3 regions of the Bacteroides sp. GD17 genome follow, and region 2 is predicted to be linked to each of the others. Evidence: riboswitches for the same ligand, from Rfam matches in the RefSeq annotation. Region 2 holds a riboswitch; each other region holds the start of a gene.
The links. Region 2 has a riboswitch for cobalamin ahead of AAE250_RS03690 (TonB-dependent receptor). Riboswitches for the same ligand answer to the same signal wherever they lie in the genome.
Positions count from the first base shown of each region.

Region 1: linked by a shared signal. The riboswitch ahead of AAE250_RS06025 (tryptophanase) and the one ahead of AAE250_RS03690 (TonB-dependent receptor) in region 2 are both predicted to bind cobalamin.
Region 3: linked by a shared signal. The riboswitch ahead of AAE250_RS18105 (TonB-dependent receptor plug domain-containing protein) and the one ahead of AAE250_RS03690 (TonB-dependent receptor) in region 2 are both predicted to bind cobalamin.

Region 1 is NZ_JBCEZS010000003.1:117,869-128,673, reverse strand. Features, by position in the region: gene AAE250_RS06070 (iron-containing alcohol dehydrogenase) at 1-468, shown strand, start outside; gene AAE250_RS06065 (Rne/Rng family ribonuclease) at 515-2,089, opposite strand; gene AAE250_RS06060 (HU family DNA-binding protein) at 2,327-2,602, opposite strand; gene mutY (A/G-specific adenine glycosylase) at 2,865-3,905, shown strand; gene AAE250_RS06050 (single-stranded DNA-binding protein) at 3,979-4,434, shown strand; gene AAE250_RS06045 (gliding motility-associated protein GldE) at 4,458-5,810, shown strand; gene AAE250_RS06040 (4'-phosphopantetheinyl transferase family protein) at 5,810-6,439, shown strand; gene AAE250_RS06035 ((4Fe-4S)-binding protein) at 6,400-6,636, opposite strand; gene AAE250_RS06030 (GNAT family N-acetyltransferase) at 6,649-6,948, opposite strand; gene AAE250_RS06025 (tryptophanase) at 7,050-8,423, opposite strand; cobalamin riboswitch at 8,693-8,893, opposite strand; gene AAE250_RS06020 (sensor histidine kinase) at 8,922-10,718, opposite strand; gene AAE250_RS06015 (response regulator transcription factor) at 10,693-10,805, opposite strand, start outside.
Region 2 is NZ_JBCEZS010000002.1:96,444-107,248, reverse strand. Features, by position in the region: gene AAE250_RS03715 (fimbrial protein) at 1-63, opposite strand, end outside; gene AAE250_RS03710 (hypothetical protein) at 112-474, opposite strand; gene AAE250_RS03705 (SH3 beta-barrel fold-containing protein) at 1,609-1,956, shown strand; gene AAE250_RS03700 (DUF4373 domain-containing protein) at 2,004-2,882, shown strand; gene AAE250_RS03695 (AlbA family DNA-binding domain-containing protein) at 3,116-4,489, shown strand; cobalamin riboswitch at 4,620-4,823, shown strand; gene AAE250_RS03690 (TonB-dependent receptor) at 4,907-7,360, shown strand; gene AAE250_RS03685 (hypothetical protein) at 7,375-8,688, shown strand; gene AAE250_RS03680 (sirohydrochlorin cobaltochelatase) at 8,700-9,647, shown strand; gene AAE250_RS03675 (cobaltochelatase subunit CobN) at 9,701-10,805, shown strand, end outside.
Region 3 is NZ_JBCEZS010000013.1:114,004-124,808, reverse strand. Features, by position in the region: gene AAE250_RS18140 (carboxypeptidase-like regulatory domain-containing protein) at 1-290, opposite strand, end outside; gene AAE250_RS18135 (FecR family protein) at 345-1,184, opposite strand; gene AAE250_RS18130 (RNA polymerase sigma-70 factor) at 1,199-1,750, opposite strand; gene AAE250_RS18125 (carboxypeptidase-like regulatory domain-containing protein) at 1,802-3,064, opposite strand; gene AAE250_RS18120 (iron ABC transporter permease) at 3,309-4,337, opposite strand; gene AAE250_RS18115 (ABC transporter substrate-binding protein) at 4,556-5,689, opposite strand; gene AAE250_RS18110 (DUF5074 domain-containing protein) at 5,699-6,805, opposite strand; gene AAE250_RS18105 (TonB-dependent receptor plug domain-containing protein) at 6,819-8,837, opposite strand; cobalamin riboswitch at 8,896-9,095, opposite strand; gene AAE250_RS18100 (Cof-type HAD-IIB family hydrolase) at 9,224-10,456, shown strand.

The DNA of each region.
Region 1 (10,805 bases), on a different contig from region 2:
AATCCGAACGACTATAACGCACGCGCCAATGTCATGTGGTGTGGTAACATTGCCCATAACGGCACTTGTGGCATAGGCTGTGAAGAAGACTGGGCTTCGCACTTTCTGGAACATGAAGTCAGCGCCATTTACAACGTAACGCATGGTGCAGGGCTGTCGGTGATTGTTCCTGCCTGGATGACTTTTATGGCAGAGCATAACCCGAAGAAGATTGCACAGTTTGCCACCCGCGTTCTGGGTGTGCCCGAATCGGAAGATCTGGAGGAGATGGCTTTAGCCGGAGTTTCCCGCCTGAAATTCTTCTTCCGCTATATGGGGCTGCCGGTGAACTTTAAAGAACTCGGTATCGAGAATCCTGATATAGACCGCCTGGCAGATAGTCTGCACCGCAATAAGGGCGAGTTTGTAGGTAACTATGTGAAGTTGACGAAACAGGATAGTAAAGAGATCTATAGACTGGCATTATAATACAAAAAAAAGACGGCGAAGTTTATCATTTACTTCGCCGTCTTTCTTATTTGATTTCGATTTCTTCCTTCATATCTATCTCTTCACCTTGCGGATCGTAGAATACATATTCCAGAAACGCGAGTTTCTGACTTGGAATAATCTTAATACCGAATCCGTACTTCATCTGCCACTTCCGTTTCAAGGAAACAAGTCCTTGGTTGATGTAGGCTGCGATGTACGGGTGGATGTGTAACGAGAATTTCTTAATCTTCAATTTGTTGACCAGATAGTCAATTTTACTCTCCAAAGTGTCCGTAAAGAGGATGGACGATTTAATGGTGCCTTTTCCAAAGCAGGTAGGACAGGTCTCCATGGTGTTGACATCCATAGCCGGCCGCACGCGCTGGCGGGTAATCTGCATCAGCCCGAATTTGCTGAGCGGCAGGATGTTGTGGCGTGCTCTGTCTTTCTGCATGTTTTGGCACATACGTTCGTAAAGCTTCTGTCGGTTTTCGGCTTCGTTCATGTCGATGAAGTCCACCACGATGATACCACCCATATCTCTCAGTCGTAACTGGCGTGCCAGTTCGTCGGCTGCTCCCAGATTCACTTCCAGTGCGTTGGCCTCCTGCCCGTTGGCATTCTTGGTGCGGTTACCGCTGTTCACGTCTACTACGTGAAGCGCCTCAGTATGCTCAATAATCAGGTAGGCACCACTTTTGTATGAAACGGTCTTGCCGAATGACGACTTGATCTGTTTGGTGATACCAAAATTGTCATAAATGGGGAGTTGTCCTTTGTACAGCTTAACGATTCCTGCCCGTTCAGGGGCGATGAGAGTTACGTAATCCTTTATTTCGTGGTACACCGCTTCGTTGTTCACGTGGATGTTTTCGAAAGAAGGATTGAACAAGTCGCGCAACAAACCTACGGCGCGGCTGGTTTCTTCGTAAATCAGCGTCGGAAACTTAGTGGCTTTCTGTACTTTGGTAATGGCTTCTTCCCAATGTTTCAGTAATACTTTAAGCTCTCCGTCAAGCTCGGCCACGCGTTTGCCTTCGGCAACGGTGCGGACGATAACGCCGAAATTCTTCGGCTTGATGCTCATCAGCAGCTGTTTGAGGCGGGCGCGCTCTTCGCTCGATTTAATTTTTTGTGATACGGAAACCTTATCGTTGAAAGGAATGAGCACGAGATATCTTCCGGCAAAGGAAAGCTCGGAAGTCAGTCGTGGCCCTTTGGTCGAGATAGGCTCCTTGACAATCTGCACCACTACTTCTTGTCCCACCTTGAGTGTGTTGGAAACCGTTCCGTCTTTTTCAAGGTCGGGAAGTATGGTTGCTTTCGTAATAGGATTCAGCTTCTTTTTGTCGCTTAAAGTCTGCTTTACGTACTTCTCTAACGAGTTAAATTGAGGACCTAAGTCCAGGTAATGAAGAAAAGCATCTTTCTCGTAACCCACGTCCACGAAGCAGGCATTCAGGCCGGGCATCAACTTCTTGACGCGTCCCAAATACATGTTGCCCACCGAGAAGGAGATGTTTCTTCCTTCGCTTTGAAGTTCCACCAGGCTCTTGTCTTCGAGCAGTGCGATGGAGACCTCTTTGGGCTGTACGTCTACAACGAGTTCGCTTGTCACAATGATTTGCTTTTAATTAAAAATTAAATTTGGTACTTAAACAAAGAACAAACCCGCGAGACAATTAGCTTCACAAGTTTGTTCTTTATTTTGTCCTTCAGACTAAAAATTACTTTTTGCTTTTATGTCTGTTCTTTCTTAGTCTTTTTTTACGCTTGTGCGTAGACATTTTATGTCTTTTCTTTTTCTTTCCGCTTGGCATAGCTTCAAAATTTTATGGGTTAATACTATTGTTTATTATTTCTTCACTGAAATGGTGAATGTCTTAGCAGGCTTGAAAGCCGGAATGTTATGTTCCGGAATGATAATTGTAGTGTTCTTGGAGATGTTACGAGCAGTTTTCTGTGCTCTTTTCTTCACTACAAAACTACCAAACCCGCGGAGGTAAACATTTTCATCGTTAGATAAAGATGCTTTCACTGCGTCCATGAATGCTTCAACGGTTGTAAGTACTGTTGTCTTATCAATTCCGGTGTTCTTTGTAATTTCGTTTACAATATCAGCTTTAGTCATTTTTCTTCAAAAAAAATATTATTACTATAGTTTTCCTAATTTTTTGGACTGCAAATATATAGCTTTTTGGCGGCTCTAAAAAATATATTTCAGACAATTTTCTAAAAAAGTCTCGGCATTAAGTTTTGTTAGGCTGAAAAACTGTATTTTTGTTCCTTTGGAAAGGGCTACACCCTTTTGCCCGGATGGCTACACCTTTTTTAGGTTAGGGCTACACCATTTGGGGTAAAGGGTGTAGCTCTCTTAAAAGACTGTAATTGAGATGAATATATTTACTGAAACTTTGCTGAAATGGTATGCGGAAAACAAAAGGGAACTGCCGTGGAGAGAGACAACCGATCCCTATCTGATATGGATATCCGAGATCATTTTGCAACAGACAAGGGTGGCGCAGGGATATGAATACTTCCTTCGTTTTGTGCATCGTTTTCCGGATGTGCGGGCGTTGGCTGAGGCTTCGGAAGATGAAGTTATGAAATATTGGCAGGGCTTGGGTTATTACTCCCGTGCGCGCAATCTGCATGCGGCGGCTGAAAGTATGAATGGAGCGTTTCCTGAAACTTATGAGGGGGTGCGTGCACTGAAGGGAGTAGGAGACTACACGGCAGCTGCCATCTGCTCTTTTGCTTATAATATGCCTTATGCAGTGGTGGATGGGAATGTATACCGGGTACTTTCCCGTTATTTCGGCATTGATATACCGGTTGATTCTACCGAAGGCAAGAAGACTTTTGCAGCTTTAGCGGAAGAGATGCTTGATAAATCCCGTCCGGCGGATTATAATCAGGCGATTATGGATTTTGGAGCTATCCAGTGTACCCCTCAAGCGCCTGATTGCATGTTTTGCCCCTTGTCCGACAGTTGTTCCGCCTTGTCGAAAGGGACAGTTCTTCAGTTACCTGTGAAGCAGCATAAGACGAAAACTACTAACCGTTATTTCAATTATATATATGTACGCATGGGCGCGTATACCTTGATTAATAAGAGAACGGGAAATGACATCTGGAAAAATCTGTTTGAGTTGCCGCTGGTCGAGACCGAAAAAGATTTATCGGAGGAGGAGTTTCTTGCATGCCCGCAGCTACATGCACTTTTTGCAAAAGGGGAGGCTCCGAAGGTTCGTTCGGTGCTTCGCAACGTGAAGCACGTTTTGTCTCACCGGGTGATTTACACCCACTTCTATGAGGCTGTTTTGCCGGAAACATCCGCCTCTTTTCCCGGTTATCAGCGGATTAGGATAGAAGACATGGAGCATTATGCCATGCCTAGGCTGATACATATTTTCTTGGAGAAATATGTATAAAAGTTGTTTGTATTCTTGCATAGTGTGAATATTCTCGTTAATTTTGGCAGCAAAATCTAAAGAATAGAAGCTTATGTCAGTAAATAAAGTGATATTGATAGGAAATGTAGGACAAGATCCCAAAGTAACCTATTATGAGGGTGGAAACTGTGTTGCCCAGCTTTCTCTGGCTACCACCGAGAAAGGATATACGCTACAGAATGGTACGCAAATCCCCGACCGCACCGAATGGCATAACCTTATATTCCGCGGTCGCTTGGGCGAGATCGTAGAAAAATACGTGCATAAAGGGGATAAACTCTATGTAGAGGGTAAAATCCGTACCCGTTCGTACGACGACCAGGGAGGGATTAAGCGCTATGTAACGGAAATCTTCGTTGATAATATGGAGATGTTAACCCCGAGAAATGCCACTCCCAGTGCTGCTCCTTATGCCCCGCAAGGTGGAGCGAGTGCCCAACCGCAACAGCAAGTACAACCGCAGGCTGCTCCTGCGCAAGATAATCCGACGGACGATTTGCCGTTCTAATTGTTTAACTAAAACCAAATTCTTTGGATCCAGACGCTTATTTATGCCAGTTGGCAGATGTTTTTAACGGTATATCCGTACAAGTTCCTTCTATTTCGGCTATTATAGCCCTTGTGTTGGCAGGCTTACTCCTGCTTGTTTCCGGCTTTGCATCAGCTTCCGAGATAGCCTTCTTTTCGCTTTCTCCGTCGGATCTGAATACGATTGCGGAGAAGAAACATCCTTCGGATGAAAAAATCAGTAATTTGCTGGATAATAGCGAACGCTTGTTGGCTACGATATTGATTACGAACAACTTTGTGAACGTAACCATTATTATGCTCTGCAATTTCTTCTTTATGAATGTATTTCGGTTTCATTCTCCTATTGCAGAGTTCCTTATTCTGACAGTCATCTTAACCTTCCTGTTGTTGCTTTTCGGTGAAATTATGCCTAAGATCTATTCAGCGCAGAAGACATTGACTTTCTGTCGTTTTGCGGCTCCGGGCATCACCGTGTTTCGTTCTGTATTTTATCCGTTGGCATCCTTGTTGGTACGTTCCACTTCTTTCCTGAACAAGCATGTTGTACGCAAGAATCATAATATTTCGGTCGATGAATTGTCGCATGCTTTAGAGTTGACGGATAAAGCGGAGCTTTCGGAAGAGAACAATATTCTGGAAGGCATTATCCGCTTTGGAGGCGAAACGGCAAAGGAGGTTATGACTTCCCGTCTGGACGTAGTCGATCTGGACATCCGTACACCTTTCAAGGAGGTGCTGAAGTGTATTATTGAGAATGCTTATTCCCGTATTCCCATTTATGCAGATACCAGCGACAACATAAAGGGAGTGCTTTACATCAAGGATTTACTTCCCCATCTGAATAAAGGCGATAACTTCCGTTGGCAATCGCTTATCCGTCCGGCCTATTTTGTGCCGGAAACAAAGATGATTGATGACCTGCTTCGTGACTTCCAGGCAAATAAGATTCATATTGCCATTGTGGTCGATGAATTTGGAGGTACATCGGGTATTGTGACCATGGAAGACATTATAGAAGAAATAGTCGGTGAGATCCATGATGAGTATGATGATGAAGAGCGTACTTATGCCGTGCTCAATGATCATACCTGGGTATTCGAGGCTAAAACACAGTTGACGGATTTCTATAAAATCACCAAGATAAACGAGGAAACTTTTGATGACGTGGCAGGGGATGCCGATACGCTGGCAGGACTTTTGCTCGAACTGAAAGGGGAGTTTCCGGCTCTTCATGAAAAAGTTACTTACGACCGCTATGAGTTTGAAGTGCTGGAAATGGATAACCGCCGCATCCTCAAAGTGAAATTTACCATTAACGAACCGGCAGGAGATGCTGCCGAAGACAAAAAGTAATGCCTCTTTTTCTGCAACATACAGACTCTTCCTGCCAATGGGGAGTATGGAAAACAGACGAGACTCTGGACGAACTGCTTGCCATGCTTCCAGGTAAAGATGTGTACCTGCAAGGTATGCAGCGTTTTAAGGCGGAGTACCGCCGGTTGGAGTGGCTTGCTGTCCGTGTGTTGCTCTATACGTTGCTGGGTGAGGAGAAGGAAATAGCCTATTATCCTACCGGAAAGCCTTATTTGGCGGATGCTTCCGCCTCCATTAGTATTTCTCATACCAAAGGTTATGTTGCTGTTGTTCTGGGAATGCCGGATAAAGAAGTCGGCATTGATATTGAACAGTATGGCGAGAGGGTTCGGAGGGTAGCACACAAATTTATGCGCGAGGATGAAGAAGCATCCTTGTTTCGGGGCACTGAAATTTGGTCGTTATTACTTCATTGGTCGGCCAAGGAAACCATGTTCAAATGCATGAATGCTTCGGATGTCGATTTTCGGGAACACATGCGGGTATTGCCTTTTCCCGTAAATGAAAGTGGCATATTCTCCGCCGAAGAATACCGTACGGCGGAGAAACGCAGATTTACCATCCACTATTATTTATCTTCTGACTTTGTATTGACGTTAAGTCTGTAGCTCAATGCACCGGAAGGACATTTCTTGATTTGCGCAATCAGTTCTTCTGTGGTTGCATTCTCTATCTGTATCCAAGGCTTTTCTTTCGGATGATATACATTGGGAAGTGTCTTGACACAAATTCCGGAGTGTTGGCATAGTTTGGGTTGCCAGATGATGGTCAACTCGCCATTGGTATATTCTTTAGTACTTTCCATAACAATCTTTTTTTAAACGTGAACACCTCTTAATACGATGCGCTTCCATTCAGGGTGTTTGTGAATGTACGCGGCAACAAACGGACACAACGGCACCAGCCTGAGTCCCTGTCTCTCTATATCTTTTAATGATTTTTCTACAAGCTGACTGCCAATCCCTCTGCCATTCAGTGCAGATGGTACTTCGGTATGAGTCAGGTAGATTTCGCCGTTGGTAGACTTGATATACTCTATTCTCGGAGTATATTTCTCGATGTGGAACTCGTATTGACGTCGTTCTTCGTTGTCTATCAGTTCATATTCTTCTGCCATAATTACAAGTATTTAATGTTTACCATCATATAACACTTGATAAAGCAATTTTGTTTTTTAGAAATTAACCAAAAAACAAACGAAGAACGACGTTGCTCTATTTATAATCTTTCCAGTTGTACGGTGAAATGCCGCATCAGCGGAGCTTCCCAGGTGATGCGTACCCCGTGGGTGATGCTTTCGCGCTTGTCATATACATTTTTCAATGCGGCTGCCACCACATCCATGTGGTTGTCGGTATAAACACGGCGGGGGATGGCAAGGCGAAGCAGGTCCAACCCATTGAAACGGTTTTCACGGGTTATCGGGTCGCGGTCGGCAAGCAGATACCCGATTTCGCAACCGCGTATGCCTGCTTCCAGGTATAATTCGGCAGTCAATGTCTGTGCCGGGAATTCTTCTTTTGGGACATGCGTCAATACTTTAGGAGCATCTACGAAGATGGCATGGCCACCTGCAGGGCGTTGATAGGGGATGCCGTATTCGTCCAGCTTCCTGGCCAGATAGGCTACCTGGTGGATGCGGGTTTCCAGATTATCAAATTCTGTATTTTCATCCAGCCCGATGGCAAGTGCATTCATATCCCGGCCGTTCATACCGCCATAAGTAAGGTAGCCTTCGTATTGCACGCAGAAACCTTTGGCACCTTCGTACCAGTCTTTCCGGCGGGTGGCTATAAAGCCGCCCATATTTACGATACCGTCTTTTTTGGCGCTCATGGTCATGCCGTCTGCAAGGTCGAACATTTCATGAGTGATCTCTTTGATGCTTTTGTTACAATAACCGTCTTCTCTCATCTTGATGAAATAGGCATTCTCGGCAAAGCGGGCGGAGTCGAAGAGGACAGGTTTGTTATATTTGTCTGCAAGGACACGCACTTCGCGTAGATTTTGCATGGAAACCGGCTGGCCTCCTGCTGTGTTGTTGGTGATGGTAACGATGATAAACGGTATGCGCTCTGCATGCTCCTGCAATGCCTTCTCCAGTTTGGCGGGGTCTACATTTCCTTTGAACGGGATTTCCAGTTGCGTCTGTTTGGCTTCGTCTATGGTACAGTCCAAAGCTATAGCTTTACGCCCCTCAATGTGTCCTTTGGTAGTATCGAAATGAGAATTTCCCGGAATGATATCCCCCTCGTGCACCAGGTAGGAAAACAATACGTTTTCGGCGGCACGTCCCTGGTGTGTAGGGATGACGTAATCAAAGCCGGTCAGCCGGGTAATAACTTCCTTCAATTTGAAGAAGGAAGAGGCTCCGGCATAACTTTCATCGCCCAGCATCATGCCTGCCCACTGACGGTCGCTCATGGCTCCAGTGCCCGAATCGGTGATAAGGTCGATATAAACTTGTTCTGACTTCAGTTGAAATACGTTGTAATGGGCTTCTTTCAGCCATTGTTCACGTTCTTGGCGGGTACTTTTACGGATAGGTTCCACCATTTTAATTTTCCATGATTCGGCAAATGGCAATTCCATGTTTTATGTTTTAAGGATTTGACAATAAGTTAACGGCTAAACCTGTTTTGAGAGTTTAGTGTGCCGAATATAAGTATTATTTAGATAATATCCAATTAATTGGTGACTTTTTGTAATGTAAATGTCCGGGCGAAATCACTTCGACCGGACATCAACAAATAAACTTGGCAGAGTTTATTTACCTTTTACTTTCTCTGAATCAGGTTTGATGAATGAAATGATGGACGACTTGTCCGGTTCATTAGACTCAACGCTTTTTCCTCGAAAGCAATGATAACATGTGCATGGCAGGTCTTCTGACTTATTTCTGTTACAGGCGCCTTCCCGGAAGCGAACTTCCAGTGGCATAGGGTGATGTCTGCAACATTTTGCGAAACTTACAGCAGCGGGACTGTTTAGGATTTGCACCTAATTCCCTTTTAATTGCCGCCTTCGAACAAAGACGGCAAACCAATGCACTGCAAAGATAGGAAAAAATAGTTATAACTCATAACTCTTCTATGCTTTTTCTTTGGCCAGTGTGAATACAAATTCCAGTCCTCCGCCTTGATTGTTCTTGGCTGAGATGGTTCCTCCGTGAATGATGACTGCATTTTTTACGATGGCAAGTCCTAAGCCGGTTCCGCCCAGCTTTCTTGAACGGCCTTTGTCTACGCGGTAGAAGCGTTCGAACAAACGGTTCAGATGCTCTTGTGGAACACCTACGCCGGTATCTGCAAAACTGAAGTAATAGAAATGTTCGTCTTCGCGGAAACAACTGATGTTGATGTGTATATTCGTCCCGGCGTATGCGATAGCGTTGTCCATCAGATTGCGGAAGATGGAGTAGAGAAGCGAATAATTTCCCCGCAACTGTATCTTGGGTTTCAGGGAGTTGACTACCGTAATCTGCTTTTCTTCCAATTCCAGCGATACTTCATTTACAATATTTGTTACCAGGATGCTGATATCTACTTTCTCCATATCGATCATGTTGGCAGCTTCGTCCATGCGGGTCAGTACGGAGATGTCGCGCAACAAGCGGCTTAAGCGGTTGCTCTGGGCGTAGCAGCGTTCCAGGAAAATCTGCATCTTGTCCTGTGGCATGTTTTCATTGTTTACGATCGTTTCCAGATATCCCTGTATACTGCTTACGGGAGTTTTCAGCTCGTGGGCAATGTTTTGCGTCAGTTGACGTTTCAAGCGGATTTGTTCTTCTTCCTGGGTAATGTCATTGATGGAAATCTCAAAACTTAAATCCTGGAAAATGATACACTCTACAACGAAAATGCGTCCGTTCTTGTTGATATTGATAGACATTCTTTTTTCTTCTCTGCCGGAAGGACGCTTCTGGGCTTTGCTGATGAAATCAGTTATCTTCTGGAATTCATAGATGGAGAAGATATCCTCGGTGGCCTGCAGATTGGAGTCCGAGATTAAGTTACCGTATTGGGTGAACAGGTTATTTACCAGTATCTCTTTTTTATCTTTGGTGAATACGCCCAAGCCTTCGCGGGAGGTTTGTAAGTGGGTGATTAACTTCTCGCGTTCGATATAGAGGGCTTCCTTGGTTTCACGCAGACGTTTGTATATCTGTATGATATGTTGTGAGATTTCTCCGAGTTCGTTATGTGGGAAAGCTGACTGTATATCCATCTCTATAGGTTCGTTCTTATCGGCTCTTTTGGCAAACTCGCGCAGGTTATTGATGGCGGTGCCCAGCTTGGAAGTGAACTTATAGAAAATAAATATCAGCAAGAGCGATATGATGAGAGTGAACCATATATAATGTGAGTCGGCCGACAAATTTTCCATCAGATTAATGTCGTAGGGTAGGGCCGAACGGATGATACAGTCATTGTAGATTGTCGCGGAGTAGAAATACGCTTTTCCGGTGGTCTCTGATGTGCGCCGTACGTCGTAGCCTCTACCGTCTTTCAATGCCCTTTGTACTTCCGGACGTTTGATGTGGTTGTCTAAATGCAGGTTTGGAGTATGGTAACTGTCGAATAATACATTCCCTTCCAAATCTATTATTGTGACACGCAATTCTTTGTCTACGGATTTTGAGACATAGTCATCCAACATGGAGGTCCATAGATTGCCCGGAATCTTTCCTAATTCCTGATACAATCTGTCGTTATAGCCTTGCAGTTGCACGTCCAGCAACTCTATTTTGTATTCTTTTTCCCGCTGATACTGATAGGCAATGAAGCAAGCTGCAAACACTATGAACAGCGAGATGACCGAAAGGAATAACTTCCGGCTGAATGACAAGAAATGCTTGTCTTTATTCGGCTTCGAAACAATAACCATATCCTAAACGAGTTACGATGCATTTGCCATATATTCCGATTTTCTTGCGCAGGCGGGTGATGTTTACGTCTATGGTACGGTCCAGTA
Region 2 (10,805 bases):
TGCCGTCAGTAACGCGGCAGTGCACAATGCAAACATAGTCTGCATGATTTGTTTGTTGCTCATAATTCAACTGTTTTATTTGTTAATAAATAGAATATTTTTGAATTCCGATTAAAGGTCGAATAACTTAATGTCCTTCAGATAGAGTCGTGTCATTTGGTTCACCACACCGAGCTTTTGTGCCGCCCGTCCGTAGCGCATGTAGAACTGTTCGGTAGTGGGATGGTTACAGTTCAGATGTTCCCCGGTCGCTTCGAGAATATCGAGCAAGGAGATTTCACTCGATTTACGTAAAAGGCGATAAGAAGCGGGTAAATGCGGTTTTGCCTTGTCAGTGCAGCATATAAGTCCTGCATTCGCAAGTTTTTGTAGAAGGATGCATTGTGCATCTTCACTCAAAGCATATTCCTTGATCTGGAAATGGTCTGCGTCCATATAAATGTCATTCAGCATCGCAATTGCGACTTGTGTCATTGGTGTTATCATAAGGTTGATTCTATATGTTTTGTACATGCTTTCCGTTCCGATTCTTTGTAAGAAGGGGGATGGAACGTTTGTAAATCAATGTTTTACATTTTAAACGGCTATTTTGACGTTTGGTACACTTTTAGTCGCTTATCTTTCTGATTATTATACACATAGAAGGCTTAAAGTGTCCAAAAAACGTTCGTTTTTTGGACGTCAATATTTAGAAAAACAGAAGTATCGAAGTTTAATAAAAGAGAACGGAAATTTAAATTATAAAAAGCAAATGGTATTATACTAAATATCAACATATTATATAATAAGCAAAAGAGCACTACGAAATATTTTTATTAAACATTTTGCAGATATAAAAAACTACATTATCTTTGCGTCCATTAAACGAACGTTTAAAAATCATTTTCTCATCACCTTTAATAATATCTGAATATCAGAATATTATCCTCTATTATTAGATTAGAAATTAAGTTTTGCACCCACATCACTTTCAAGAAATAAAAAAGAAATATACCTTTGCATTTATTTTACATTTTAGAATAATTTTAATTATTAACCAAAAAAGAAGTACAAATGGATGCAAAAAAAGCATTAGAAAGTAAAGGAAAAAAACGAAAGTCACTTCGTTTGAGAACAACGTAAAGAACAATGTATCAGATGTAAAAGGGAATGTAGGAAGGCCAATAAGTGGAACGGTTATAGGAATACGACCGGAATGCAGAAAAAAGGTCATCAAGCTAATCATCATAGCACATTATAGGAACTTCTTTATAGAAGAAAATCCAACAAGCATAAAAGCTTTGGCACATTGGGCTTATACAAGTATAACCTTCATAGGCTACAACAATAAACCACTGTCAGAGAACACAATAACGCAAGAATTTGGAGAAATATGGAGAGAGATGAAGAAAAACAGAGTTATATAATAATGGATAAGTAAGAGAAGAATATCGGACAATATTTAAAAATTAACAACGTATAAAGATTTAGCTTTATCTTTGACGCCACTTTAGCAAAGATCAAGCCACAACTGAAAAGATGCCGCTTCCTCAAGAAAAAGGCATCTTTCTTTTTATACCTGATTATCTGCTGAATAAACAACAAATTTATTAATTCAAATTGAACAAAATGAAGAAAATGAAAAAGCCCGCTTCACTTCACGAAGCACTCAGAAATCTATGGAAAATACGCATCATGCTTGAAAAGGGGTACACGGAAACGTGTGCCTCTTGGATGGCAGAAAGAATCGAAAGTCTTATCGACCACATGCAATACGGCTACGCGCTCATTGCCTATCACAAACAGGACGGGACATTCAAGCTGGTAAAAGCAACCCTTCGGTTCTACGAAACAAGCTTCCAAAGAGAGTATAACATCACCAAAGTGACAAGTACCATCGTCTATTGGGACGTGGAGCTGCAAGCATGGAGAAGCTTCCAAATGGAAAACTTCCTGGAATGGAGACCGATTAATTGAGAACGAAAAGTGAAAAATTAAAAGTGAAAAATTAAAAATTAGAAGAAATGGCAATGACGTATGGGGGAATGCTATATTTCCCGTTTAAAGTAAGCTTCATGGACGAAGTACCGATAGAATTGGCAGAAGCTAAATTCGGATTGAAAAGCACAGCAGCAATTATGAAGCTGCTGTGCAAGATACACAAAGAAAACGGATATTACCTGAAGTGGGATGAAGAGCAATGCCTGCTCTTCACCAATAAGGCGGGAAAGGACATCAACGAGCAAGAGATGCAGGGCATTGTGGATATTCTGGTGGAAAAGGGATTCTTCGACCTGAAAACATACCGGGAACAGCAGGTGCTAACTTCCATTGAAATACAGAAAGTATGGCTCGAAGCCACCAAGCGGAGAAAAAGGGACTTACCATCCCTACCCTACATGCTGGTTAAAGCAGAGGGAAGCGAAAAAGATGACAAAGATAATAAAGGCGATACAGGCAACGAAAACGGTAATTGTACGCAAGAACAGGGAAATTGCACGCAACATGCAGACAATTCCTCCGAAAATGCATGCAATCCACAACAAAGCAAAGAAAGCAAAGCAAATGAAAGTAGAGCAAACGAAAGTAAAGCACTTCCCCCTCTGACTCCCCCGGGGGAGAACGGAGGAAATGTGCCGGGAAATTCTTCGATAGAGATTCCGGGATATGCCTACAACAAGCAGACCCATAACCTGGAATGCCTGCTGCTGGACATGGAGCAACTGCACATCAACAATCCGGACGAACAGAAAACCATCCTGCGACTGTCAGACTACGGCAGACTGGGGCATCCCGTATGGAGAATCATCCACGATACACGATGGAGCGTAGTAAACACCAAAGGAAAGTACCTCATCGCAGCCCTCGCCAAAGAGAAAAGAAACATCAAGGGAACAAATTAACTTCGTGTCGCCCAAAGTATTAATATCGTGTCATACAAGAAACAAATATCGTGTCGGCAGGAAATTAATTTCCTGTTGACACGATATTAATCTCCTATTTGGAGGTCTATAAGAAGTAATACTTTTTGGGTTTTCATTTTTATGCTTTTAATATTGTTTACAAAGTTAAATATTTGCTATCTTTGCGTCAAGTATGTATAAATATTAGCATGATGCATACTAAAAAGAAACTTATGCTGAATACAGAAACCATACAATCACTCATTAATAGCGGAGAAGGTTATAATGTAGAGTTCAAAGTCCGTGTACCCTCAAAAGTTCGTGAACTAACAGAGGAAATTTGCGCTTTCGCTAATGCAGACGGAGGATATTTATTCATTGGTATAGATGATAACGGACGGATTATTGGCACAGATTTAGAGAATGACAAACGTTCAGCCATTCAAGGTTCTATCAGTGAAATATCTCCGGCTCTTCATTGTAATATGTATGCGGTAAGTATCGAAGATAAGACAGTTTGGGTAATTGATGTTCCGTCAGGCAAAGATAAGCCTTATATATTTTCTGGTTCTATTTTTGTGCGTGAGGGAACAAACTCACAGAAGCTTCGTACTGTCGAAGAAATGCGTAGTTTCTTTCAGGAATGCAACAAAATATTTTTTGATACTATCCCTTGTTCGTGGTTCAACATCTACACAGATGCAGACGAACAAGCGATAAAAGACTTTCGCACGGAAGCAAAGCTAAGTCCATTGACTGCTGACAAACAGATATTTGAGAATTTGGAACTATTTACGGATAAAGGAATAGCCAAGAATGGTGCAGCCATGTTTTTTGGAAAACAACCTGAACGAAAATTTCCACACGCAGTAACAAGATGCGTTCTTTTCAAAGGAACTACTAAGGTATATATCATAGATGATAAAAGCTTTGGTGGTCCGCTGTACCAGCAATATTTGCAGGCTATGGCATGGCTGAAAAGTAAACTGCAAGTAGCTTATAAAATTGAGGGAGCAGGACCGAGAGAAGAGATTTGGGAAATTCCTCTTACAGTATTTAAAGAAGCCATTATTAACGCCCTCTCCCATCGTGACTATTACGAACAGGGAGCAACCATTACTATAGAAATGTTTGATGACCGAGTAGAGGTTTCCAATCCCGGAGGACTTTTACCTATCGTAGCCAAAAATTTCGGGCATAAAAGCATGACACGTAATCCATTAATCTTTGGATTGTTTACCCGTATGCATTTGGTCGAAAGGGTGGCATCCGGCATACCCCGTATGCAGGAAGCCATGAAGGAAGCTAATCTTCCTGAACCTGAATTTCATACGGACGGGATGTTTACAGTAGTGTTCAAACGACAAAATGCTAACTCTGCCAACCATGACATAGTAAATGACATAGTAAATGGCATAGTAAATGAGAATGAACAAGCCATTATCAATTTATTGGCGACAACTCCTGGCTCAAATGCATCTGAAATCAGCAAACATTTAAATAAGAGTTTGAGAACAACAATGCGATACATCAAGACTTTACAAGATAAAGACTTAATAGAGTTTAGAGGTGCACCGAAAAACGGAGGATATTTTAAAAAAATATAGTTCTAAAGAAAGCAATAAATACAGAAGATGTCGTAGAACAGAACGTATCATATAATAGCTGACCTGGAGTAATACATGCATAATTTTACATTTTTTGAACACAAAACATGAAATAATATAAAATTGTCCTTATCTTTGCGTCGGAATTGGCAATCGGGAAGACAAACCTGCCTACCGATGCAAGGGAATCCGGTGCAAAACCGGAGCTGTACCTGCAGCTGTAATCCTCACAGAAAGATGCCTGTAACTACAAAAGCCACTGTTGCGACGGCGCAATGGGAAGGCAGTACAGGCAGAGGAGAGCCAGAATACCTACCAACTTCCATAACTTGAGTACGTAGCTTCCAGGGTTAGAAGCGATGTCCCCATATAATAATAATAGGTAGCCTATTTTATTCTTTCGGGTCATTACCATTCATGCATAGAAGCAACGTGCCGTTTTATTTATTCAAAAAAAATCGGCTGACGATGAAATACAAGTATTGGCTTGGGGTAGTATTGTTATGTGCAGCACAAACAGCTACCGCACAGAGTATTCTGAAAGATAAAGACGAGAAGGTAGGTGTAATAGCACAAAACAAGGTTGTTCTATCAGGAACTGTTACCGACAAGCATGGCACCCCTCTGCCACAGGTAACGATTGCAGTGGAAAATACAACCTCCGGCACATATACCGATGACAATGGCAGGTATTCCTTACCCATCACGCCCGGCAAGTACACACTGGTCGTATCATACGTGGGCTACCAAACCCTGAAGACCTCCCTCAACATTCAGCAAAACAAGAAAGCGGACTTCACCCTCGAAGAAAGTTCCGTCACCCTCAACTCGGTCGAGGTGTACGGCAAAACACAAACACAGCGGGTGAAAGAAGGCGCTTTCGCTGTCAATGCACTCGACATCAAACCGATCATAAACTCACTGAACAACCTGAACAGCCTGGTGAACCGCACCACCGGCATCAAGGTAAGAGAGGAAGGCGGGGTAGGTTCGGACTTCGACCTCTCCATCAACGGAATGTCGGGCAACTCAATCCGCTACTTTCTGGACGGAGTACCCTTGGATACAAAAGGAAGCGAAGTTTCATTGGCAAACCTGCCGGTAAACATCATAGACCGGATAGAGATTTATAAAGGAGTAGTCCCCGCCAGTCTGGGTACAGATGCCTTAGGCGGTGCAATCAATATCATCACCAAGCAGGAAAAGAAAAACTACCTGGACGTGTCCTACGGCATCGGCTCTTTCCATACACACAAAGCGGACTTGAACACACAGTTTGTGGAGCCTAAGACGGGATTGATCATCAAGCCCACCATCGGAGTAAACTACTCCAAGAACGACTATATGATGAAAGACGTTGAAGTTTGGGACGAAGACGTACGCAAATACGTCCTGACCAACCGCAGACGTTTCCACGATGATTACTTCTCGTTCCTGGGACAAGTAGAAGTAGGCTTTGCCAACAAATCATGGGCAGATGCTTTTTTTGTTTCGGGATCCTACTCCAAAGTCAATAAAGAGTTGCAGACCGGTTCCGTTCAAAGCAAGGTCTACGGCATGGCGGAAAGGGAATCGGATGCCTGGAACGTTTCGGCACGCTATCAGAAGCATAACTTCATTTTGAAGAATATGCAACTGAATGCTTTCCTGTCTCACACCTGGGATCACTCGCTGACTACGGACACCGCATACCGCAAGTACGACTGGAATGGCGATTATATTGTAAGTTCACGCAATGAAATAACGGGACGCGGACGCTCCATGCGTCACTACAAGCGTCCGTTGACCATTGCCCGCGCCAATCTGAATTATCAGCTGAATCACCATCACAGCCTCAACCTGAATTACCTGCTGAGTCGTACGGGAAACAACCGCTACGATGAAGTAGACGTTGACTTTGAAGCCGCCAACGACGTCCTGGCAAAGCATGTGCTCGGTTTCTCCTATAACCAGTCCTTCTTCAATGGAAAAATGAACAACACCTTCTTTGCCAAGGAGTACATCAACCACCTGAACATCCGGCAAACAGATTTACCCAGCATCACAGGTTCAAAGAACATAAGCGGTGCCGTAACCAAAGAGTACTACGGATATGGTGCCGGGTCACGTTTCACACTTGTAGAACCTTTCTCCATAAAACTCTCCTATGAACATAGTGTCCGTCTGCCCCTTGCCCGCGAATTGCTGGGCAACGGTACCACCATTTATGCCAACGTAGCATTGAATCCCGAGAGCAGTGACAACGTCAACCTGGGAGTCTTCGGGACGTGGCATCCGGCATCGGGACACACCATCTACTACGAAGCAAACGGATTCCTCCGCTATGTGGACGACTATATTCAAGCCACCGTATCGGAAAAGGAAGGCATGATGCAATACGAAAACGTTCCGGCAGTCAACATCAAAGGCATAGAGGGAGAAGTGCGCTACGACTGGCAAAGCAAACTGCAACTGGCCACCAACGTCAGTTTCCAGGAAGCCCGCGACCAAAAGAGATATAAGACCGACGGCAAGCCATCGGCCACTTACAATAACCGCGTACCCAACCGTCCGTGGCTCTTCGGCAGTGCCGAAGCAAGCTATGTATTCCGCAACGTAGTGCTGCCCGAAAGCAAGTTACGCCTGGGATGCACCTATCAATGGGTGCATTGGTTCTTCCTGACTTGGGAAGCCTACGGTTCACGCGATAGTAAAGCCCGCATCCCGGCACAGCACATCTACAACGCCGATATGACTTATTCATGGAAACGGGGACAATATAACATCTCACTGGAATGCGTAAATATATTAGATAAGTTGGCCTACGACAACTACAAGTTACAGAAGCCGGGCCGCTCCTTCTTCGCTAAATTCAGATTATTTATTAACTAATAAATTTTATTCAAATGAAAAAGTTACATTTGCTATTCAGTTTCCTTATGGTCATGGCTATGACCGTATCGTTCAGTGCATGTTCCGATGATGACGATCCTGCAAAAAAAGAAGAACCGACACCCGATCCGGATCCCGACCCCACCCCGGAGAAATCCAATTACCACTTCGATATCTTCATGAGTATAGACAAGCATGGTGGCATGAACCAGGGTAACGGTACCATCGTAAAGAGCGTAGATGCCCTTACTGCCGACCAAACCATGATCGACATCAAGAACGACGGTGTTGAATTCAACAACAAGGAGGGTAACAACGTATACTCCATAGAGAACATCGTCAAAGGAAAATATTATTATCAGGTACCTAACTCCGGCGAACGCTTCACCAAGTTGCAGATCATAGGAAACTCAGTTGTAGTTAAGCAGGAACAACCTTTCGTAAAGAATACCTATAAAGTACGTTCCTATACACACGCCTGGACCGACGACAATACCCTTATCATCATGGCAGCCAATGGCGACGTGGACAAGATTCTGTGGACCAAGCTCAATGCCGATGATTTGAGAATCCTCGACGAGGGTACTCTGGACCTTCCTCTTCCCGAAGGTGCCAAAGCATTTACGACTTCAGGCATCCTTACTTACAATGAAAAAGCAGGTAAGCTCTTCTACTTCTACTTTGGCAAAACCACATCCGGTAGAGGCGGCAAAGCAACGTCCAACTTTCTGACGGCTACCATCAATCCTTCTACTATGGAGATAGAGACCATCAACGTCAACACTCTTGCCGCCGAAATGGCAGGCAGTGCCTACGGAGAACTGTTACAGAACTGCGTGATGTACGACGAAGAAGGCAACCTCTACCTGGCTGCATATACCGATGCCAATGATATGGAGCAAGGACACCTGATCCGCATCAAAAAGGGAGAAGTAGACTTCGATACCACTTATGAAGGCTATCCCGACGCTGACGGTAAGTTGCTTACCGTTCAGTACCTGGGCAATGGAAAGGCATTGGTATATGCCCGTAACGATGCTGCCGGAACTGCTATTGATGATTACAGCCACTACTACTCAATCGTAGACCTTACTACCGGAAGCAGAACACGCTTAAGCTACGACGGTAAAGAAATAGCATACAGTGGCGGACGTTTTGCGCAACGCACTGTAGTCGTTGACGGAAAAGCATATATCGGTGTAAATACGAAAGATGCCAATCCTTGCATTTACATCTACGACATTGCAACCGGCAAGGTAGAGAAAGGCGTGGAAATTGCAGAAGGCTATTACTTCGACATCCTCAGAGTGATAGAAAACGACAAATAATAAGCCGATTCATGAAAAAAGTATTCTCTCTCCTAATGATACTGACTATCTCCCTCCTCTGCCGTGCGCACGAGGGAGGTAATCATGAACACAGCGATATGCTGGCAAATATGAAACCCGGCGACAAAGCCGCCCTGCTCATGGTACACTTCGGTACGACGCACGACGATACCCGCGCGTTGACCATCGATGCCATCAATGCCAAGGCACAAGCCGCCTTCCCCGAACTGAAATTCCAAGAGGCTTATACCTCACGCATCATTATCCGCCGACTGAAACAGCGCGGCATTGATAAAATTACTCCACTCGAGGCTCTGCTGCGCCTGCGTGGCGAGGGTTACACACATGTCATCGTGCAGAGCACTAATATTATAGATGGTGTAGAAATGGAATCCCTCCGCCGCGATGTAGAAAGCGTGTTGCCTTTCTTCAAGGAAATCCGCGTAGGCACTCCCCTGCTCTACTCCACGGAAGATGCGGAAAAAGTTGTTGAGATACTTGGGAAACGTCTCGATGCACCTGCACAGGGAAAGAAAACTGCGAAGGAAAACTTCGTCCTCGTAGGTCATGGCACTTATACGCCCAGCACCGCCATCTACAGCCAGATGGACTATATGCTGAAAGCTGCCGGACGGACGAACTTCCATGTAGGTACCATCGAAGGCTATCCTACTTTCGAGACAATGCTGGCACAACTCAAAGCTGCGAAAGCTAAGAAAGTAACGCTTGTCCCCTTTATGTTCGTTGCCGGCGACCATGCTAAGAACGACATTGCCGGTGAATGGAAGGAAGCACTCGAAAAAGAAGACTTCACGGTCAATGCACGTCTTGAAGGCTTGGGACAAGTACCCGAAATACAGGATATATTCATCGAACACATCCGTTTCGGGCTGAAACACCGGATGCTGGACATTATGACCAAGAAAGCCGCTTATGCTGCCGGAAAAGACCCGGAATAAATATATAGTCCTATTTCTTGCTTAATTCCCCCACTATTTAAAATGTCTTCTTTATGAATAGAAAAAGTTTAGGAATAATCCTTTGCAGCATAGCCATACTGATAGCAGCTTGCTTTGCAGCCTACCAATACTGGTGGGCACCTACCCGCATCCTCATCATCAACCCCACGCTTGCACAAGCAGCAGACATTGCACTGAACAACGATTGCGACCGGATAGACGTGACCTGCATCAAGAAAGAAGACGTGAAAGACCTTTCCGGCTACGATGCCATCATGATGTACAGCAGAGGCTTATTCCTTGACGAAACACAAATAGCCGAACTGGAAAGGGTAGCAGCCAAAGGTGTGCCTATATTTACAAACACCTTGCGGAACTTCAGCTATTCCGTCAACCACAATATTACCGATGAAGATCAAGCTACTTTGCGCGAATACTTCAAAAATGCCAGCAAGCATAACTATCGGAACGCCCTGCGCTACCTGCGCCATCTTGCCACTCCTCAACGATGGGGTTATCAAGATTACGAAGCTCCGATCCCTCTGCTGGAGAATATGTTCTATCACCGGGAATACGGGCGCTACTTCAAGACTCCGCAAGAAGTAACCGACTACCTGAAACAAAAGAATCTTTATCACGAGAGCGGTTGCAACCTCGCCTTTATTTCGGGACTCAACTTCCCGATGGAAGGTAACCGTGCCCATGTAGACACCCTTATATCCCGCTTGACAGAAGCAGGCTTCAACGTCTATCCATTCACCGCAGGTGGCGAAGAAAGGGCAAACATGATACGCTCGCTCCATCCCGACGGGCTTGTTTATCTTCCGATGGGACGGCTGGGCAACGATTCACTCATCAACTGGCTGCACCAGGAAAATATTCCTCTCTTTATGCCTTTTCCCCTGATACAGTCTCACGAAGAATGGTTGGATAGAAATACTCCGGTCAGTGGAGGCACACTGACAGCCCGCGTAGTAGTGCCGGAAATAGACGGTGGCATGGCTCCCCTCTGCATTGCCACACAAAACGAGAACGAAAAAGGCTATTACATGTACACCGCCGAAATGGAACGAATCAATGCACTCGTCGATCACATCAGCAAGTACATGTCCTTGCAAGATATGCCGAACCAGGATAAACGCGTCGCCATCTGTTACT
Region 3 (10,805 bases), on a different contig from region 2:
CCTAATACCTTCAATTCAAGATCCTTGCTACCGGTTATCTCGTAGATGGCCCGGCGCACGGAACAATTCATCTTTTTGACCTTTACAATAGAGTCGTTGTTGATGACTTTACTGTCGTAAATAAAAAGATAACCGGATTGCTCCGATATCTTCCCCAACAAGGAATAAATCGTTTCTTTAGCCCTGGGAAGCTGGATGATGCGGTCCAGCACATCACCTCCGTCTGCTCTTACATTGCCGGCAATGAAAAGCATTCCCAAGAGAAGAACTAAGAAACGAAACGACTTCATATTTTATTTGTATATAAGATTTCAGGTAGATATGCCCATACAGAGACAGGCATTTCATTCTGATAAAATCAACCTGTTGCCTTGCCGCGCACACTTCAGATTGAACGTCCAGCAGATCAATTCGGCTACGGACTCCGGAGAATTGTTTGCAAACTCAACGGTCAGTCTTCTTTTGCCTAAAGCCGGCGATGCAGTTTCTATCTGCCAGTCCGAGGACTCCTTATTGATGGCGCGCAACACGTTTTCAAGGCATTCGTCCTTGAAACGGATGTTCTTAATATAACGGTCGAAGAGTTCCGGATGTTCCGTCTTGCTCAAAAGCAATTCGCCCGATTGCAAGGTAACCGTCTCGCCTGCCTTTACAAACACTTCCGTACCGTCCTGCTTCAGGGAAACCTTTACCCGCCCCCGCTTTACGGACAGACTGAATGGAATGTCCTCATTGCTCCGGACGTCGAAAGCTGTTCCCAACACCTCGACACGCACTTTCTCTGTTTCAATCGTAAAAGCTTGTTCGGGCTTTCGGGCAACGTCGAAGAACGCTTCGCCCTGCAGGTTCACTTCCCGTTTGTCCGTAGCAAAATGCTCGGGGTATTGCAGCGTACTTTCTTGGGCCAGATATACCACCGAACCGTCTTCAAGCGTCTTGACCAAGGTCGTAAGCTCCCGGTTCTCCTGCGTCACAAAGTTACGGATGTCCTCGCCCTGCTCCGGCATAACCCACCATGCGGCCAAACACACTATACCGGCAATCACGGCTGCCGCCACCGCTCCCCACCTCAGGTGAAGCTTGCGTCGCACCGCCATACTGCCTCCTGCAGCATCTGCCAGCAAGTTATCGGCCTCGAAGCGGGCATAAAGCCGTTCCCACGCTTCGTCTGTCTTTGTTCTCATTCTATTTATTTCCATTATTTAATCCGGATATAATTATCAATTTCGTTTCGCAGCGCCCGGAGCGCCTTGGTCATTTCCGCTTCCACCGTCTTGACGGACAATGAAAGTTCCGTGGCTATTTCTGCATATTTCATTCCTTTCTCACGGTGCATTTCAAAGATTTGCCGTCTGCGCAGGGGCAGTTTCCCGAGTATCTGTTGAACCAGTGCCTGGAGTTCCTTGTATTCCATCTGGCAATGCGGGTCGGATGAGTAGCCCGGTTCAGGTTTCGCCAGCACGGACGCCCGGTATCGTTCCTTCACCTCCTGATGCTCGCAATACTGGACGGCTTCGTTCCGTACCGACCGATAAAGGTAGCTCTTGACGGACTGGAGCACCTGCAACTCCGCACGGTTCTTCCACAGCACATAGAACAGCTCCTCCACAATCTCCTCGGCAGACTCCATAGTGCCCGTGATACCCGCGGCATACCAGCAAAGAGGGGAATAATATCGGCGGAAGATTTCTTCGAAAGCCTTGATATCGCCCTCTTTTATTTTGGCCAGTATAATCAGTTCATTCAGCATACCCGACAGTTTTCTTGGTTGCCTCAAATATAATGAAAAACTATCAGATAATCAGTTGGATTGTTTCCGCAATTTATCTACAGCATTCTCCAACGACTCTGTAGGCTCTATGATGTTGTATTTCTTCCAGAAGTCCTCGTTCCAGTATTCATCTACCAGGTCGTAGAACACTTGTTTCTGCTTGAACGAGGCTTTGTTGGAAATACCGGTGGCGGGGTTTTCGGTCCGGTCGGTCACCACCATTTCCGAGAAGGCGGTATAGGTGGAGGAGAACAGTTTCTTCTTCCAGTCGCACTTGAAGCGGATGACGTTCCGGATATAGTTCAGGTAGGTCCTGGAACCTTGCTGCTTGTAGCTCACCAGATAGCTGACTTCTTGCGGACGGAACCTCAGCCCGAGGGGTTTCTTATGGAGAATGGCCTCTACTGCCTTCACCCGGTTTGCCATATCCAGCTCAAATTCGGCACGGGTAAAGGAGAGCCGCTCGTAGTCGATGTACAGTTTCCCGATGAACAGGGCATACATCAGGCTGACCCGCGGACGGAAGCTGATTACATATTGCATGCGGTTGTCCAGGTTGACAGGGTCTTCCATGCGGAAGTCATAGTAGTTCAGGTTTTCCGGGCTCAGCAGTGCGTCGCCGTTCTTCACGATGTCCAGATAGAGGGAAAGATTGGGACCTCCCAGTACTTTTACTGCCAGTGTATCGCTTTGCCGCTGGCTCATCAACCGGCGGCTTTTCAGCAGTTGCACCTTGTCGCCTCCTACATCGCGGTTGCTGTAATCGGTCTTGTAGACATCCATCACGGCTTCGGACACGCTGATGTAGCGGCGGCGTTTCTGCACCGTTTCGCGGTAAAAGGCGGTCAGCATATTGTTGCTGGCGGAGTAGTTCGATGGGATTTTCTTGATGGCTTCTTCCACGATGACGCGGGGATTATTGCCATAGACCACAATTTCATTCAACAGATTGGGGGCGGGTATCATCCATACGGTCAGGCTGTTTCCGCTTCCGATCTCATCCAGCGAGAGGCGGGTATTGAGATAGCCGATGTGGGAGATTTCCAAGCCGCGGAAGGCTTCGGCCTCTGTCACCTTCAGGGAGAAGGTACCGTCGGCATTGGTAACGGTACCGATATTGCTTCCGACAACAGAGATGTTCACGTTCTCCAGTTTTTTCCGGTTATCCTTGTTCTTTACGACACCGGTTATGATGAGGTCGTTCACCGCGGCATCTTGTGCCATCAGCGGGGTGATACTTGAACATAGAAATATGAGCAGACACCCAAGTGTAAATCTTACTAAGTTTCTCATACGACATGGTTTTAAGGGGTTTCTATAGTTAAGAGCGCCGGAAGGGGAAGAACCCTATGAATTTTGGAAGAAAAAAGGGAAGTGGGGACAGAAAAGTAGATTAATGCGAATCAGGAGTTAAATGATAATTTAGGGGCGTGTGATAACAAGTGTATCTCAAACTCCTCCGCCTGAAAGGGGAGGAATTTGAGATACTCCGTAAATTCCCATTTATATAAATATCATGAACCGCGAATTCGCATGATTAATTGAAATGCTGCGGATTCCTTTGGCTCATTATAACGTAGATAATGACCGGTGCACCAATGATTGGGGTAACTGCATTCAGCGGAATGATGCCTGCTTCGCCCGGCAGGACGCAAATCAGATTGCAGAGCAGTGCCACGGCGGCACCGCTAAGAATAGTAACGGGAAGCAGGGAATTGTGATTGGCAGTTCCCAATATCATACGGGCTACATGGGGCACAGCCAGTCCGATAAACGCCACCGGGCCGCAGAAGGCGGTAGTGATGGCGGTCAGCAGTCCGGTGATAATCAAAAGCCAGTTGCGCACGCGGCGGATATTGACGCCCAGGTTCTCGGCATAGCGTTCGCCCAGCAACAAGGCGTTCAGAGGCTTTATCAGCAACAACGAACCGAACAAGCCAAGCACAGTGACCAGCGCAAAGGCCGGCATCTGTTGCAGGGACACGCCGCCGAAGTTACCCATTCCCCAAATCATATAAGACTGCACGCCCTCTGCCGTGGCAAAGAAATTCAGCAGGGCGATGGCGGAAGAGGCGATATAGCCTATCATGATGCCCGTTATCAGCAGCATGATATTACTTTTTATCAATGTGGAAAAGAAAAGAATAAGTGCCATAATGAGCATGGCGCCGACAAATGCCCCGGCCAGCACGGAAAAGAAACCGGACAGGCTGAATGTACCTGCCGTGATGCTTCCGCCAAACAGCAGCATGACGAAGGCCACGCCCAGGCTCGCCCCGGAGTTGATGCCCAAGATGGATGGTCCTGCCAGCGGGTTTTTGAATGCCGTCTGCAACATCAGTCCGCAGACAGCCAGCGCGCCTCCGCAAAGCAGCGCCGTCAGTGCCTGGGGCAAACGAGACTCCCAAAGGATGAAATTCCAACTGGCCTTCTCCCCTTCTCCACCAAGAAGAATGCGAAAAACATCTGCTGCCGGAATCGAAACCGATCCCACCAGTAAATTCGTTATAAAGAGCAGCAAGATGACTACTCCTAAAACGATACCGTATTTCCAGCCTTTAGCCATCTGTTCTTTGTATATATTGTAAATGGGAATTTAGCGGAGTATCTTAAATTCCTCCGCCTGAAAGGGGAGGTGCCCGCTTGCGGGCGGAGGGGTCTTACATAAATAGAAAGTAACTTAGTGCAAGTCCCTTCGGATGTGAAACCCCTCCGCCCTACGGGCACCTCCCCTTTCAGGCGGAGGAGTTTGAGATACACTTGTTATCACACGACGCTAAATTATCATTTTTCTTCAAGTCTGCAAAAATAGCGCAAACCACCCAAATCTCCTATCTCAGGATGCAGAATCTGTATAAAATCCGCCAACAGATAGTCGGGACGGAAAGGTGTCTCCTCGTAAAAAGGAACTTTAGCCGTATTGCATCCATAGATATTCCGTTCTTTGAAAGCTTTGAACCCCGTATATCCGATATAATCTGCCTTCAAGTCGGAATAAGTCATATCACGATCGCGATTGTACTTGATCGTCCACACATCCGCATCTCCTGCCCGGTCGAACACCGTCTCGAAAGCCAACGGTACAGACCCGCTATGCGCGTCGTCGGCAAAAACATAACGCCCGCAAGCATCCCCGAAAAGCCTCCCTATCGTGCTGCGTCCTCCCGGCACATACCATGCCGAACCGCTCTTCAACTCACTGACAACGGACAGAGACACAGACGAAAGCGCTGCACGCATCTTGAGATGCTGATAGCAACTATCCACTTCGGCAAAAAGGCTGTCGGCCTGCGCAGCAACACCAAAGAGCAATCCGTAAAAACGCATCCACTCGGCACGCCCCAAAGCGGAAGTTTCCATATAGTCGGCACATTCGATGATCGGGATATTGAGTTTCTCGATACGTCCATATCCGCCGCTGTTCTCGAACGGAGAAAGCAGAATGGCATCGGGGTGCAGGTCGATAATCTTCTCCATATCGGGATTCATGCCGTCGCCGCAATCTGCGATAATACCTTCGGCCACTCCCTCTTGCACGGCAGGCAGTTTGATGTACTTCAAATCGCAGATACCACCGATACTGCCGAAAGCTCCTAACTTATCCACCAGTCCGCAATGCACGGACGAGTAGATTACTGCTTTGGAGAGAGGCGTACGCACAACAGTACCTTCCGGCAAGTGCTCCGGCACGGGCTCGGCAGAAGGCACAAGCACATACGTATGCAGCGTCTTCAGCGTATCCCAAGGGTTGCGCAAGGTGACAACGGTATAGTCGGTATAAGTGACTAACGTCAGATTGTCGGCATAGCGCAGGGGGATGGTGTCTCCAACTTGTGAAGGCACCATCTGTTTTTTTCCTCCCTGGCAGGCAGAGAAAATGAATAATAAATAAAGTAAAAGCAACGAAGAAAATCTCATCTTCATCTGTTATTTAAGAAATGTCATACAAACAGCTCCTACCCCTACATCGTATTTCTTCACGAAAGTTCCATCCGCCGAATACTCGTTTACATAGCCGGGAGTCGTATAAGATGCAAAACCACCTACCAACGTATAAGAAGTGATAAAGATATTGCCATTGTCCGGATCGACAACAATGCCGGAAGGTGAGTCTACGGGAGATGCAACAAAGTTATCTTTCTCCACGCTACCGGTCAATGTGTTATAAACAGTGTATTCCACGGCATCAGCGCCTGCATAAGAATCATAAACCGTATAAAGAGAGTTTCCTTTGACAGCCATAATGGTAGCCGGTTTTCCCCAATCTTCTACTGCATCGCTACTGCTTATTTTCCAGATGCTGGCAGGAACATCACTATAATTCCCCATACAAATCACCAGCAAATTGCCGGAAGCATCTGCCACAATCTTCGTCGGATTTAAGCCTACTGGAATCTTCGTCTCTGCGAAACTTGCCAAGTCTATCTTGGAAACACTCTTACCGTTGACGTAACCGGCTTCCCAATTCAAACCATCAGAATTGACAACATACAGGCAGCCATTAGCCACAGCCATTTCTTCCGGGTTGGGTCCCACCTTTACGGTCTTATCTATCACATTCTTCGAAGCATCAATGCGAGATACATGGCCGGAATACATAGATACGTATACATATTTGCCATCCGTTACAATATCACGCGGTTTACTGCCTTGCTCTGCCGTTGGTGCAATCTGGGCCACGCTGACCAATGTATTCTTATCAACCACCTCGATCGTGTTGGACTCAGAAACAGCTATATACAAATTCTGCCCGAGGATTACTCCATCCTGAACCGTAGATCCCAAGCTGCGGGCATTCACGGTTCTGAATACATCATTTATCGCAGTATTAGTCTTCTCATCAATAAAAGACAAAGCACCATCTATATTCTTCCCTTGATTACCGGTATCAAATACAAATACGCCTTTTTGCGCTACTATAGGAGCACCGCCTGTAGGGTCATTATCGTCATCATCACTACAAGCTACAAAAACCATCGGAAGTGCAAGCATCAAAGCCAGCATCCTTAATTGTTCTTTCAAATTCAATTTCATATTCAGTTAGTTTTTAAATGGATATATTAAACGTTAATTTATAGGAGCGACCAGGCATCGGATAACTCTTCACAATGCTATATTGCTTATTGCCAATATTCTGTATATCGCCCCGCAAAGAGCAATCTACCCCTCTCCACCGGAACGAACGATAAAGCGCGACGCCACACTCTACGTAACCCTCCAATTCATTAGCCTTTACATTCTGTTCTGCTGCATAGCGTTTGCTGACACCCGTAGCATGAAAAGACAAGTTTATGTAGGGGTTTTCCCATGCCAATGAGAATGAACCGGAATGAACCGGAGTATAAGGTATTTGGTCTCTATAATACACAGATGCAGGATCTGTTTTGTCTACTGCATATTGGTAGGTGTAAGAAACTGCAGACAAAAGCTGATGCCGCGAAGCCAGACGGAACGATGCGTCCAGATTGGCATCTACCCCCCAGATATCAACATGTCCCAAGTTAACCATTGTCCAGAAAAACATATTATAGGGCATAGCCACAATCTTATTCTTTACATAATTATAATAGCCATCCAATGACCCGTGCAGGCTGGTCAAACAAGATGAAGCGGAACTACATCCATAAGTCGCCCCTACATTATATTGCCGCGCCACTTCCGGCTTCAAGTCGCGACTGCCCCAACGGTCGAAATAGTTCTCCGTAAACGTAGCAACACGGAAAATATTTTTGTATGAAGCCCGAAAATAAAGATCAGACTGCAACCAAGGCTTCCATGACAAAGAAACGGATGGAGAAATACGCCGGGCATTACTTGCACTTTCTCCAACCTTGGCACTGTTCATATACAAAGAGCCCAACATTAAGGCCGTGAATGTCACATGCGGAGAACGGTAGCGAGCCGTCAAAGTCTGCAATACCGTATGCCGATAAGGTTTTACCCCCGAAGCAGCATTCGAACTGAGATTATTGAACGAATAATCGGCAGCATAAGAAAAAGCCCAACTGTCCATCGGAGTATAGAGCAGCGCAGCAGAACCATAATATTCCCGCTGATAATAGAGATTGTTCATCTCGCCACCCGGATATTCCGCACCTTCATCATGGTAATGCGAATAAGCCCAGTTGAATTTACCGTTCACTTGCAGAGAAAGATTATTCTCCCAATAAGTCTGATAATGTAATTGGGAAAAGAAGTTTCTTTCACTCAATTCCTCCTCACACACACTATTATATAAAATAACCGGACCGGGCAGCTCACGAAACGCGTCGTAATAATACATCTTGCCATTCAAAACAGACCGTTCATTGGGTTGGGCATAGATATTCCATTCTCCCCGATATGTTTCGATGTAATTATTCTCGCGGCGTTCCTCCGAAACATATTTTCCATTCACCAGAGTAAATGGGTATAAATTATCAGCCCTCATGAAATCACCGGAAAAAGACATAGATACCTTCGCAGCCAAACGTTGATCGTAGCGCACAAAAGGATTTACCAGGCCAAAAAAGCCAACTTTAATTTCGGTTTTCAAACGGGCATTTTTATCCGACAAATCAGGAGGCAATGTTTGCAGGCGAAGAGATGCAGCAGACGCCACAGTACGTGCCGGAAGAAAAATATCATCATTATCACCAACCGCTAAAGAAAGGGATTTGATGTTATCCAATGAAAAGCGGGAAAGATCAATCTGCCCGCTCTGACAATCGGTTACAGTTATGCCATCATAGGCTACTGAGGTGTGCTGGGAACCAAGACTCCGGACTGAAACGGTTTTCATTCCCCCTGCACCACCATAATCCTTTACGTTCACTCCGGAAAAACGGCGTAAAGCATCTGCTATATCCGTCACTCCCTGCTGTTCCAGTTGCTGACGAGAAAGCATCTGTATCGGAGCGGTACTTGTTACTTTCCGTGCACTTGCAGATGCGTTGACCGTAACTTCTTCAATAGCATGTACCTTGCCACTAATCGTATCATTAGTAACCTCTTGTGCTCCAAGCGACAATGCAGCCATACAAAAGAAACCGATACAGACCGGCCGTACCATAGTTCTTCCTATCATAAGAAACGAAAATTATCTTAAAACATTCTGCGCACTGCCCGCTTTCCTCGAACGGACAATTTTTCGACTTTGTTTTGCAGGTCTTCTGACTCGTTTCCGGTGTATCGCCTTCCCATTCTTCCTAAAAGAACAGTGGCATAAGTATGATACCCCTTACATGAAACTCACAGCAGCGGGACTGTCCGGGATTTGCACCCGATTCCCTTTTCATCCAATCCCCCGAATAGAGGATACGGAACAAAACGTTGGCAAAGATAAGAATATATTATGAGATATCACGCTTCAAACATCTTTTATCAATTGTTAAGACAAAAAGCAGGAAATAAATTACCATTGTTGTTTTCATTTCCTAACTTTGTAATCTAAAACCCCAAAAACAAGTTGCCATGAAATACAAGTTATTAGTTCTGGATGTAGACGGAACATTGCTCAATGACGAAAGAGAAATCAGCAAACGAACATTGGCTGCTCTGCTGAAAGTTCAACAAATGGGAGTACGGATTGTACTAGCATCCGGCAGACCTACCTATGGATTAATGCCACTGGCCAAAGCGCTTGAACTGGGCAACTATGGAGGATTCATCCTGTCGTATAACGGTTGTCAGATTATCAGTGCCCAAAACGGAGAAGTATTGTTCGAGCGACGCATCAATCCCGAGATGCTACCCTATCTGGAAAAGAAAGCGCACAAGAATGGTTTCGACATATTTACTTATCATGACGATACGCTATTGACAGATAGGCCTGATAATAAATATATCCAAAATGAAGCTCGCTTAAATGACTTGATTCTGATTGATGAAGATGAGTTCTCCACATCTATTGATTTTGCGCCTTGTAAGTGTATGTTGGTCAGTGATGACGAAGAGGCTTTGATTGGCCTGGAAGACCATTGGAAAAAACGTTTGGCAGGAACTCTGGATGTTTTCCGTTCCGAACCCTATTTTCTTGAGGTAGTACCCTGCGGAGTGGATAAAGCAAATACATTAGGTGCCTTGCTGGAATTACTGGACATAAAACGTGAAGAAGTCATCGCCATTGGAGACGGTGTATGCGACGTGACCATGCTGCAGCTGGCAGGTGTAGGCGTAGCAATGGGACATGCACAAGATTCTGTAAAGGTATGCGCCGACCATGTAACAGCTTCGAACGAAGAAGACGGCGTGGCTCTGGCTGTAGAGAAATTAATCATCGCAGAAGTCCATGCTGCCGAAATACCTTTGGACCAGCTGAATGCCCGGGCACGCCATGCACTGATGGGAAACCTGGGAATACAATATACCTATGCCTCCGAAGACCGCATAGAAGCAACGATGCCGGTAGATGAGCGCACCCGCCAACCCTTCGGTATTCTGCATGGTGGTGCCACTCTTGCCCTGGCAGAGACCGTTGCCGGGCTTGGTTCAATGATTACTTGCCAGCCCGATGAAATTGTTGTAGGTATGCAGGTCAGCGGCAATCATATTTCTTCGGCACACGAAGGAGATACGGTACGTGCCATAGGTACAATTGTGCACAAAGGACGCTCCTCACACGTATGGAATGTGGATGTATTTACATCGACCAATAAATTGGTGTCTTCGATAAGGGTGGTGAATAGTATATTGAAGAAGAGATAAAAAAGCCCATAGAAAACACATATCAACCATGAACCCCATAAACGCAAAAAGCGTGCAACTCATTGAGCTGCGCGCTTTTGCTTATTGTTTGTTATCTGTTTCCTTATCGGAATCATTTGACTTCCTCAAAGTCAACGTGATATATCTATCAGCGACTTGCGTACACGTGTTGCAAATATAACGCAAACCCGAAAATAAGCATCCATAAGCAACAACAGCTCTTAACTGCAAAAGTACGGATTTATTTAATAAAAATCGTGATATAAACACATAATAATCAAAAGTCTGTGGCAAATTTAACAGATTCTTCGGTTTTATCCTTACCTTTGTGTATGATATTGGGGTGTTA